DNA from 3 places in the Thalassotalea sp. PLHSN55 genome. Region 2 is predicted to be linked to each of the others. Evidence: riboswitches for the same ligand, from Rfam matches in the RefSeq annotation. Region 2 holds a riboswitch; each other region holds the start of a gene.

Region 1 (3,160 bases), 150 kb from region 2:
CGCTTTACCCGGTAGTAAGCCGAGCATAGGGAATTTTTGCCCAGATAAGTCAGTAAGTTGCTCTAGCAGATATAACATGCCGCCACATTCAGCAATTATTGGTTTTTGACTATTAGCAAAGCTTTGAACGCTATTGATAAAACTGACATTAGTTTTTAGTTTTTCCGCGTACAATTCTGGGTAACCACCGGGGATATATAAAATATCACCATCAGGTAAGTGCTTATCGGTTAGTGCAGAGCAGTAAATAATGTCTGCGCCTGCTTGCTTTAAAAAGGCGATATTCGCGGCATAAATAAAGCTAAAGGCAGCGTCGCGAATAATAATAATGCGAGTACCTGACAATGCCTGCTCATTGCCTTGTAGCTGTGCGGTTTGTTGTGCGCTAAAAAACTCGACTTTTTCCGGTAAATTAACCAGTTTAGTATTGGCGATGTAGCTAGCCGCTTGATCAAGTTGGCTATCAATATCCGCCAATTCTTGTGCCTGTACTAAACCTAAATGACGCTCCGGCAAAGTAATGCTATCGTCTTTTGGCATGCGGCCGTAATACGTAAATTCATCAGGTAAACTATTACTGAGTAACTCGCCATGTCGGTCGCTATTAACACGATTGGCAAGCACCCCAGAAAAAGGCATGTTTTCACGAAACTTGGCTAAACCAAAGGTAACCGCGGCAAAGGTTTGCGCCATGGCTTTGGCGTCAATCACGCCCAGTACGGGAATATTAAAATACTCGGCTAAATCTGCGCTACTTGGCGTGCCGTCAAATAGCCCCATGACTCCTTCAATTAAGATCAGATCTGACTCTTGTGCCGCACGATATAGCAGCTCTTGGCAACCCTGCTCGCCGACTAACCAAAGATCTAATTGATATACTAGCTCTTCACTGGCTTGCCTGAGGATCATAGGATCAATAAAGTCTGGCCCGACTTTAAATACCGTGACCTTGCGCCCTAAATTACGGTGATAGCGCGCGAGTGCAGCAGTTACGGTGGTTTTGCCTGAGCCTGAATGCGGCGCTGCAACAATGAGTGCAGAACACTTTACGCCGCTACCTGCTTGCTGCTGCGGTCGATGCCTAAAGGCTTTATTTTCTATAGCCACTGATAAACTCCTTCAATGAAAATACCTTGCTCGATAATGTAAAAATCAACTTCAGCAAACTAATGTTTATGTTTAACATTGGCGGCGTTATTGATGGTTTTGTCAGCAAAGAAATGGCTCAGGTTAAAGTCAATCACCACCGCTGACAGCACATAAAAGGTCGGGTTAACAATATATTTGAAAAAGTACTTATCAACACGCGCTGAATATTCAGCCCAAGACAGTTCAGGGAACTTGCCAGAGAATGCGTAATAACTACCATTTGAGATAAAAAAGGCGATTGAGCTTGCCGCAAATAACGCAAAGGCAACTTGCAGCACATTTATTTGCCGGCCCTTTTGCTGCCAGTTGGGGCGAGCATAAAAACCTGCCGCAAACATCACACCATAGCTTAAGACCAATGCCGGATACGAGGTGGTAATGCAGTCACCAAACTGACCACGGTAATACGATGACGCCATATCGATAGTCACGCTAAGCAGATAAAAAAACCAAAAGGCTTTCATATTACGTAAATACATACCCGCCAAGAAAAAAATAGCAATTGAAGCGCTCGGCAAATGATTCAAACTGGCAAAGTGATGCGTACGAGTTGCCAGCATAAGCAAAGTTAATACGGCAAAAATGGCAAAGACCAAACGAATGGGTAAATTTGAGGTGGCTGATTTCATAACAATACCGCTATTTAACAAACAATTAATAGTAACGGTGGTGGAAATCAAAGTAGGTAAACGAGTTAAGACATGCTGCCAATGAAAATAACGTTCACAATGATAAAACGCGACAATGCACCTTTATCAATGCGCTTTTATGATTTCATTTTCAGGCAGTAAGACAAACCGTGTACTTTTCTCTGAATAACCGCCCACCGCAGTTGTCGAGTAATATTTATCAATAGCAGCTAACGATATTCGAATGGCGTTAAACTTTGCGCTAAAAATAAATATGATCAGGCCGGTCTCCGGACTCCTGTTCATCGCATCTGCAACACCTTCCCATATTTATCATCAAAGCCTGTTGGCTAAGCGATTTTATACAGTGGTTTTGTTGCTGCTCACAGTTACCGTTGCGGGGGCAGTACTGGCATTTCACCAGTTTCACGTTTCATCTTAAAGCGTTATTTTTCTGATAATTTTTATCTGTAAAATAACACAAGACACCTAAATCAAGGCAGATCTTACGGCATGCATCTAGGTTATTCAACCGCTATGCAAATTTATAAAACCAGCTTTTACAAAAACAAATAATTATTGATATCTACTAAGGCGAGCTAAAAACATTCCGGTCGTTCAACCTTACAATTCCCTCAGCCAAATATTTCTAAAGCTAATTTCACCATTGTGATCTTGCAGCAATATAGGTTTACAGCCATGTGCGTTGAAGTATTTTGCTTTACCAACATACATAGTTGTGCCTTCTATTTCAAAGTGGTCTTGTATTAATACGCCATTATGTAACACGGTAATATGTGCGGGTTTAGTAAGGACACCAGCGTTATCAAATTGAGGTGCGCGGAAAATAATGTCAAACGTATTCCATTTACCACTCGGCGATAAAGCATCAACCAAAGGCGCTGCTTGCTTATAAATTGAACCGGCCTGACCATTTACGTAAATTTTATTGTTATATGTATCAAGAATCTGGACCTCATAACGCTCTTGTATTTTAATACCGCTATTAGCATGAAGAGGTGCATCTTTACGGCGTTCACTCACGATAGGCGCACGCCATTCTAAGTGTAATTGCATATCACAAAAGCTCTGCTTAGTAACAATAGAGCCTGTTTTGGGTTTCACCGTTAAACGGTCGTTTTCGTAAATCCAATTAACCGGCTTTCCATTAGTATGCTGCCAATATTTTTCTACGTCACTTGCTTGTTGTAGTAAAGGAATTGCGTCTGACGGAATTGGGGTTACTTGTACTTTTTTAGGTACTGGATGCCAAATCTCAGTTAATTTAGGATCTACTTTATTCCCATATGTTGCTGTCGTTGTTATTAACCCTATTAGAATAGCGCTTACTTTACTTAGCTTTATAATGTTATTAGTCATGA
Region 2 (3,160 bases):
TGGTGGCTATCAAATGTTGGGCAATAAAATTTTCGACCCTTTAGGTATTGAGTCGAGTTCAACGCAGGCAAAAGTGGGGGTTGATGGTTTAGGCTTTTTAGATATCACTACCGTGTTAAGCGCGGATAAAACCTTAACAAAGGCGCATGCCACCATGACCGTAGCCGGCAAATCATGTCAGGTGAAAGGTTATGAAATTCATTGTGGACGTTCTTCAGGTGCTGCATTAGCTTCGCCACTGCTGAGCGAGCTTCAATTAAGTGTCGACACTGCATGTGACGCGGATAACTTAACGACCGATGGTGTTGTATCGCAAGACGGGCAAATTATTGGAACTTATTTGCATGGACTGTTTGATAGCCGCGAAGCTACTGAGCTTATTTTACATTGGGTAGATAAAGATAATGGCATAACCGAGCATATTGACCTTGATGAACATCGTGAAATTCAGCTTGAGCGTTTAGCCAGTGTTTGTCAGCAATACCTTGATATTGAAAAAATTACCGAAGTGATTCAACAAGGTACATTAAATAAGTCACTATTAAAAAAGGCACCGATATGAATAAAGTTTTTAACTCGATAGTGTTTACCGCGTTATTGTTGGTGAGTCAGGTTGCTAGTGTTCACGCAGGTGATAATGACAGTGATGAGCAAAAGCAAAATATGCGCATTATTGCCATGGCGCCTCATATTGTTGAAATGCTGTTTGATATTGGCGCAGGCAAACAAATAGTTGGCGCAGTTGAGTATTCAGACTTTCCCGAGGAGGCGCTGAGTATTGAACGTGTTGGTGGTTACCATGGCGTAAAAATGGAAAAAATATTGGCGCTAAAACCTGATTTAGTGATTGCTTGGACGACAGGTAATCAGCAAAGCGATATTGAACAAATGCAGCGTTTAGGCTTAAACGTGGTTTTTAGCCACCCTAAAAATGTAGCAGATGTCGCCAAAGAAATACGCTATTTTGGCGAGTTAACCGCGCGTGAAGAGCAAGCAAAAAAAGTCGCGCAGCACTTTGAGCAAAAGTTACAGCAAATTCGCACCAGCCAAGTCGGAAAAAGCTCAACTAAGGTTTTTTACCAATTGTGGCCTGAACCTATGATGACAATTAACGACGACACCTGGTTGAGTCAGCTGCTTGGTATTTGTCAGGGGGATAATGTTTTTGGTGAAAATCCAACGCAATATCCAAAAGTGGGTATTGAAAACGTCATTGTTGCTCAACCAGAGATCATTATTATTCCAGACGAAAAATCGAAAAAAGTGCAACCTGTGGTTAATTGGCAACAATGGCCTGAAATTCCAGCCGTGAAAAATAATCATTTTGTTCACGTCAATGCAGATTTGCTGCATAGATTTAGTACACGGTTATTATCGGGTGTTGAAGATATGTGTGAAAAAATTGATGCGCATCGCTAAAAGCTAATAGAGAGTGCATTAAAACGTAACGAGCAGAAATACTCTGCTTTTATTTGGCGAGCTTTAGGGGAAAGCAATGAAAATTTGCTACTGCCCCCGCAACGGTAATTGCTTGATCGAGAGCATAAGTCCGACAGCCTACAGCTTGCTTCATTATCGCCAGTGTTTAATTTCTGGTGATCAATAAAGTGCGGAGGGCACTTTAAGACGAGGTAATATGACAACTAAACAATTAGTACAAACTAAAAAAATGAAAAAATCGCCAATTTATTTGGCATTAACAAGTGTAGTATTTTCAAGTGCAGCATTAGCTGCTCCAACGCCTACAGACGATATGGAAAATATTGTGGTAACGGCAAACCGTACGCAACAAGATAAATTCTTGTCGTTATCGGCAACTGAGGTTATTTCTCAGCAAGATATTGAGTTTATTCAACCACAAAATATTACTGATTTATTAGAAACTATTGCTGGTATTAGTGTGGTCAGCCAAGGCGGCGCTGGGCAAGCTAGCTCAGTATTTATGCGCGGAACTAACAGTGATCATACCTTGGTATTAGTTGATGGCGTGCGTGTCGGCTCTGCAACTTTAGGCACAACTAACTTTGCTGCGATGTCTATTGGTTTAATTGAGCGTATTGAGATTGTTAAAGGGCCGCGTGCAGCGCTTTGGGGTTCTGATGCAATTGGCGGTGTTATTCAAATATTTACCAAGCAACTTACCTCAGGTGAAGGTTATGTCTCGGCGGGTACGGGAAGCCATGGCTTTTGGAAAACAGAAGGAGCAGTAGGTTTAGGCAACGAGCAACACTCATTGACCTTATCAGCTTCAATGGAAGAAAGTGACGGTTTTACCGCGAATACTTATGAAGATGATGATGATGGTTACGACCGTCGTTCAGTTGGTTTAGTGGGTAAAAGCCAAGTATCTGAAGAATTATCGTTTCAGTTAGTCTCTCGCTATGAAGAAGGTGGTTCAGAGTACGATCCTAAATGGGGTGGCGCTAATGAACAAGACTATGAAAACTACTCGATAAAAGTAGGCAGCCAATACCAAGTTGAAAATTTCTTCACCGAAGTATCTTTATCAACTAGCCAAGACGAAGGCGCTAACTTCATTTCAGGCCAAAAAGACGATGCTGCTTTTATTGCTACTGAACGTGACCAATTTTCATTAGTGAGTCAGTATAGCTTTAGCGATGCTTCTAGCTTAACCGCGGGTTTTGATTGGTATGATGAGCAAGTCTCTGGTAACAACAGCAGCTGGGACAAAGACGAGCGCATTACGCGTGCGGCATTTGTACAAGCACGCCATCAAATGGCACAATTTTTATTTGAAGGTGCGGTACGTCGTGATGAAGTATCTGGCTTAAGTGGTGAGAATACTTATAACGTGTCATTTGGCTATCAAGTCGATGAAAATTTATTAGTGAGTTTAAACCGAGGTACTGGCTTTAAAGCGCCAACATTTAACGATTTATATTGGCCTGGTCAAGGTAACCCAGATTTATTACCTGAAAGCATTGAAAGTACTGAATTTTTAGTTAAAAACCAGTTTGAAAATGGCGCTTTTGAATTTGCGGTTTACAACTCTGATGTAGAAAACTTAATTGCGTGGGCGCCTGATGCCAGCGGTAACTGGAAACCTGCCAATATCGCTAAAGCGGGTATTGAAGGTGCAGAAGCTACCTTACGAGTAGATATTGACGATTTCTCTCAAAAAGTCGCTTTAGCTTACACT
Region 3 (3,160 bases), on a different contig from region 2:
GCTGCTTGGCTTGGCATTGCATTTTTTATTTCACTCGCCAAAGCTACAATCGGGTATTGCATTTTGTTCAACCGCGCTGCTGAGAATGGCAGTGGCTTTAGTGGGAGTGCGAATAGCCTTTGCTGATGTCATGTCTTTAGGCTTTGAAGCACCATTGTTGATTATTGCATCTATGATAGTTTCTATGGGCTTTGCGGTTGTGCTTGCTCGATTATTGTCATTACCGACCTCGTTTGGTGTGTTATCGGGTGGCGCAGTGGCAATATGTGGCGTATCTGCGGCAGCGGCTATATCAACGGTATTGCCTAAAAACGCGCAGTTTGAAAAGTTTTTTGCATTAACCGTTGTCAGTATTACCGCGCTCGGCACGATGGCGATGATTTTTTACCCGATTGTGGTAACTACGCTAGGTTTATCAGATCAACTTGCAGGCGTATTTCTTGGCGGCGCTATTCACGATGTTGCCCAAGTTGCAGGTGCCGGTTATTCGGTTTCAGAAACCACTGGCGATATTGCGATGTATATTAAGCTAATGCGTGTTGCTTTATTATTGCCGATTGTGATGATCATTTTTTGGCTATTCAAAGGGCAAGGACAAAGTAGCAAGAAAGGCGTTAGCAGCTTTATACCAAGCTTTTTAGTGGTGTTTTTTGTCTTGGCGTTAGTGAATAATTTAGGACTGTTACCAACCGCTTTGGTTGATGTGATTAAAATATTATCTCAATGGTTTCTTGTCATTGCTATGGTCGCAATAGGTATTAAAACCTCGTTAGCTCAAGTGCTGTCGGTTGGCTGGAAACCGATATTTTTACTGACCTGCGAAACGCTATTTTTTGCGGTGTTGATCATCTTGGGCGTTTTGTATTGCTTATAGACAAGACAATCATAGTTTCAGAAAAAGTCGAACCTTAAGGTGTGTAACGTTCGACTTTTCAGTTAGTTACCAATCAATGCCTTTTTGCGCTTTAATGCCAGCATTAAAGGCGTGGCGCGTTGGTTGAACTTCGCTGATGGTGTCGGCAATATCAAGTAATGAACGATGACAAGCACGCCCCGTTACAACCACATGCTGGTTAACTGGGCGATTAGTTATTGCGTCTAGCACGTCGTCTAAATCTAGATATTTGTACGACAACATGTAAGTCAGTTCATCTAATAAAACCAGATCAATGCTATCGTCGGCTAACATTTTCTTAGCTTCAGCCCAAACCGCGGTTGCAGCAGCAATATCTTTACTTTTATCTTGGGTATTCCAAGTAAAGCCGGTATTCATTACGTGAAAAGTTACGCCATTTTTTTCTAATAAGTTACGTTCGCCGCTATCCCACTGGCCTTTAATAAATTGCGCAACGCCAGCGGTTAAACCGTGGCCAACCGCACGAGTTACTGTACCAAAACCCGACGTTGACTTGCCTTTACCGTTACCAGTAATAACAATAAGTATGCCGCGTTCTTCGGTTGCTGAGTCAACTTTTGCATCAATTTTGTCTTTGAGCTTTTGCATGCGTTGTTGGTGCTTTTCTTCACTAGAAAGAGATTTTTTGTCTGTCATAAGAGGAGCCTTAATATTTTAAGGATACCAATGTAGGAGCGAAAGTAGTGCGCTGGACCATTTTGATTCAGACACTCTTCGTGTTTTCCCGCACGAATATCTATTTAATCTAATTGTTTTTTAGCTTAGTCATTTAGCTTAGCTTTTGGCGGCAGGTACTCTGGCTTTACAGTTGCGGGAACAGCAATGGACTTTCACCATTTTCCCCTGCGAGTCAATCACCGAATTCTTTAACGGCAATTAAACTGCACCAGTTTACCTTGTCGTTAATAGCAGCGCAAAACAATAAAAATTGTTTGATAAAAAAGGGCCTGTTGGCCCTTTTTACATTGCGATTAACGATAAAACCTAGTGCTTAATTACCAAATTTTTACGCGTTTCTCAGGGGCAATATACATGGCATCACCTTCTTTTACGTCAAAGGCTTGGTAGAATTCATTCATGTTTGATAAAGAACCTAAGGCTCTAAATTCACCCGGTGAATGTGGGTCAGTTGCCACGCGGTTGCGCATCGCCTTCTCTACAAATTTTGAACGCCAGATTTGCGCGTAACCCATAAAGAAACGTTGATCGCCAGTTAAACCGTCGATAATTGGTGCTTCTTGACCATTTAAAGAGGCTTTATAGGCTTTATATGCGATAGTAACACCTGATAAATCACCAATGTTTTCGCCTAAGGTTAGCTCACCATTAACATGTAAACCTTCAAATACTTCGTAACCCGCGTATTGCTCAACAAGTATTTGGGTGCGCTTAGCAAATTCTGCTAAGTCTTGCTCTGTCCACCAATTTCTTAGGTTGCCGTCGGCATCGTACTTACTGCCTTGGTCATCAAAACCGTGGCCCATTTCATGGCCAATTACCGCGCCAATGCCGCCGTAATTTACTGCGTCATCTGCTGCCATATTGAAAAATGGTGGTTGTAATATTGCTGCAGGAAATACAATTTCATTCACGGTTGGGTTGTAATAAGCATTAACGGTTTGTGGTGTCATACCCCATTCCCAATCTTGAATTGGACCACCTAATTTTTCAACTTCTTTGTGATGACCCACCATGCCAGAGCGGACAATGTTGCCAACTAAATCATCTGCTGAAATCGTTAATTTTGAGTAATCCTGCCACTTATCTGGGTAACCAATTTTAGGAGTAAATGCCGCTAATTTCACATGCGCTGCAGCTTTGGTGTCTGTGCCCATCCACTCAAGCTCGTCAATGCTTGCGCCATAAGCGCTACGCAAATTTTCCACCAACTGACTCATGCGAGTTTTCGCTTCAGGTTTAAAATGACGACCTACGTAGATTTTCCCAATAACTTCACCTAGGTTATTATTAACAACACTTACACCGCGCTTCCATTGTGGGCGTTGCTCTTGGCGACCATTGAGCTGTTTTGAATAGAAATCAAAATTCTCATTATCAATTTCTTCAGTTAAATAAACCGCATAGGCACTTAAGGTATGAAACGTTAAGTAAGTTTGCCAGTCAGCTAAAGAAGATTTAGCGAAAACTTTACCAAAACCTTCAATGAAATCAGGTTGGTTAATAATAATGTCTTTTTGCTTAGCCACGCCTTGAGCATCAAGGTAAGCTGACCAATTAAAGTCG

The links. A riboswitch is a leader RNA that binds a small molecule or an ion and turns the genes downstream of it on or off. The one in region 2 is predicted to bind cobalamin.
Region 1: linked by a shared signal. The riboswitch ahead of ACRRSQ_RS05325 (hypothetical protein) and the one ahead of ACRRSQ_RS04680 (TonB-dependent receptor domain-containing protein) in region 2 are both predicted to bind cobalamin.
Region 3: linked by a shared signal. The riboswitch ahead of cobO (cob(I)yrinic acid a,c-diamide adenosyltransferase) and the one ahead of ACRRSQ_RS04680 (TonB-dependent receptor domain-containing protein) in region 2 are both predicted to bind cobalamin.

Annotation. Positions count from the first base shown of each region.
Region 1 covers NZ_JBPDIH010000002.1:501,057-504,216, forward strand. Annotated here, with positions in the region: gene ACRRSQ_RS05320 (cobyrinate a,c-diamide synthase) at 1-1,107, opposite strand, end outside; gene ACRRSQ_RS05325 (hypothetical protein) at 1,167-1,778, opposite strand; gene ACRRSQ_RS05330 (hypothetical protein) at 1,905-2,084, opposite strand; cobalamin riboswitch at 2,043-2,286, opposite strand; gene ACRRSQ_RS05335 (3-keto-disaccharide hydrolase) at 2,403-3,158, opposite strand; gene ACRRSQ_RS05340 (DUF7133 domain-containing protein) at 3,151-3,160, opposite strand, start outside.
Region 2 covers NZ_JBPDIH010000002.1:347,609-350,768, reverse strand. Annotated here, with positions in the region: gene ACRRSQ_RS04690 (cobyric acid synthase) at 1-562, shown strand, start outside; gene ACRRSQ_RS04685 (cobalamin-binding protein) at 559-1,419, shown strand; cobalamin riboswitch at 1,446-1,579, shown strand; gene ACRRSQ_RS04680 (TonB-dependent receptor domain-containing protein) at 1,637-3,160, shown strand, end outside.
Region 3 covers NZ_JBPDIH010000007.1:251,335-254,494, forward strand. Annotated here, with positions in the region: gene ACRRSQ_RS15160 (YeiH family protein) at 1-874, shown strand, start outside; gene cobO (cob(I)yrinic acid a,c-diamide adenosyltransferase) at 941-1,552, opposite strand; adenosylcobalamin-variant (AdoCbl-variant) riboswitch at 1,698-1,777, opposite strand; gene ACRRSQ_RS15170 (M13 family metallopeptidase) at 1,912-3,160, opposite strand, start outside.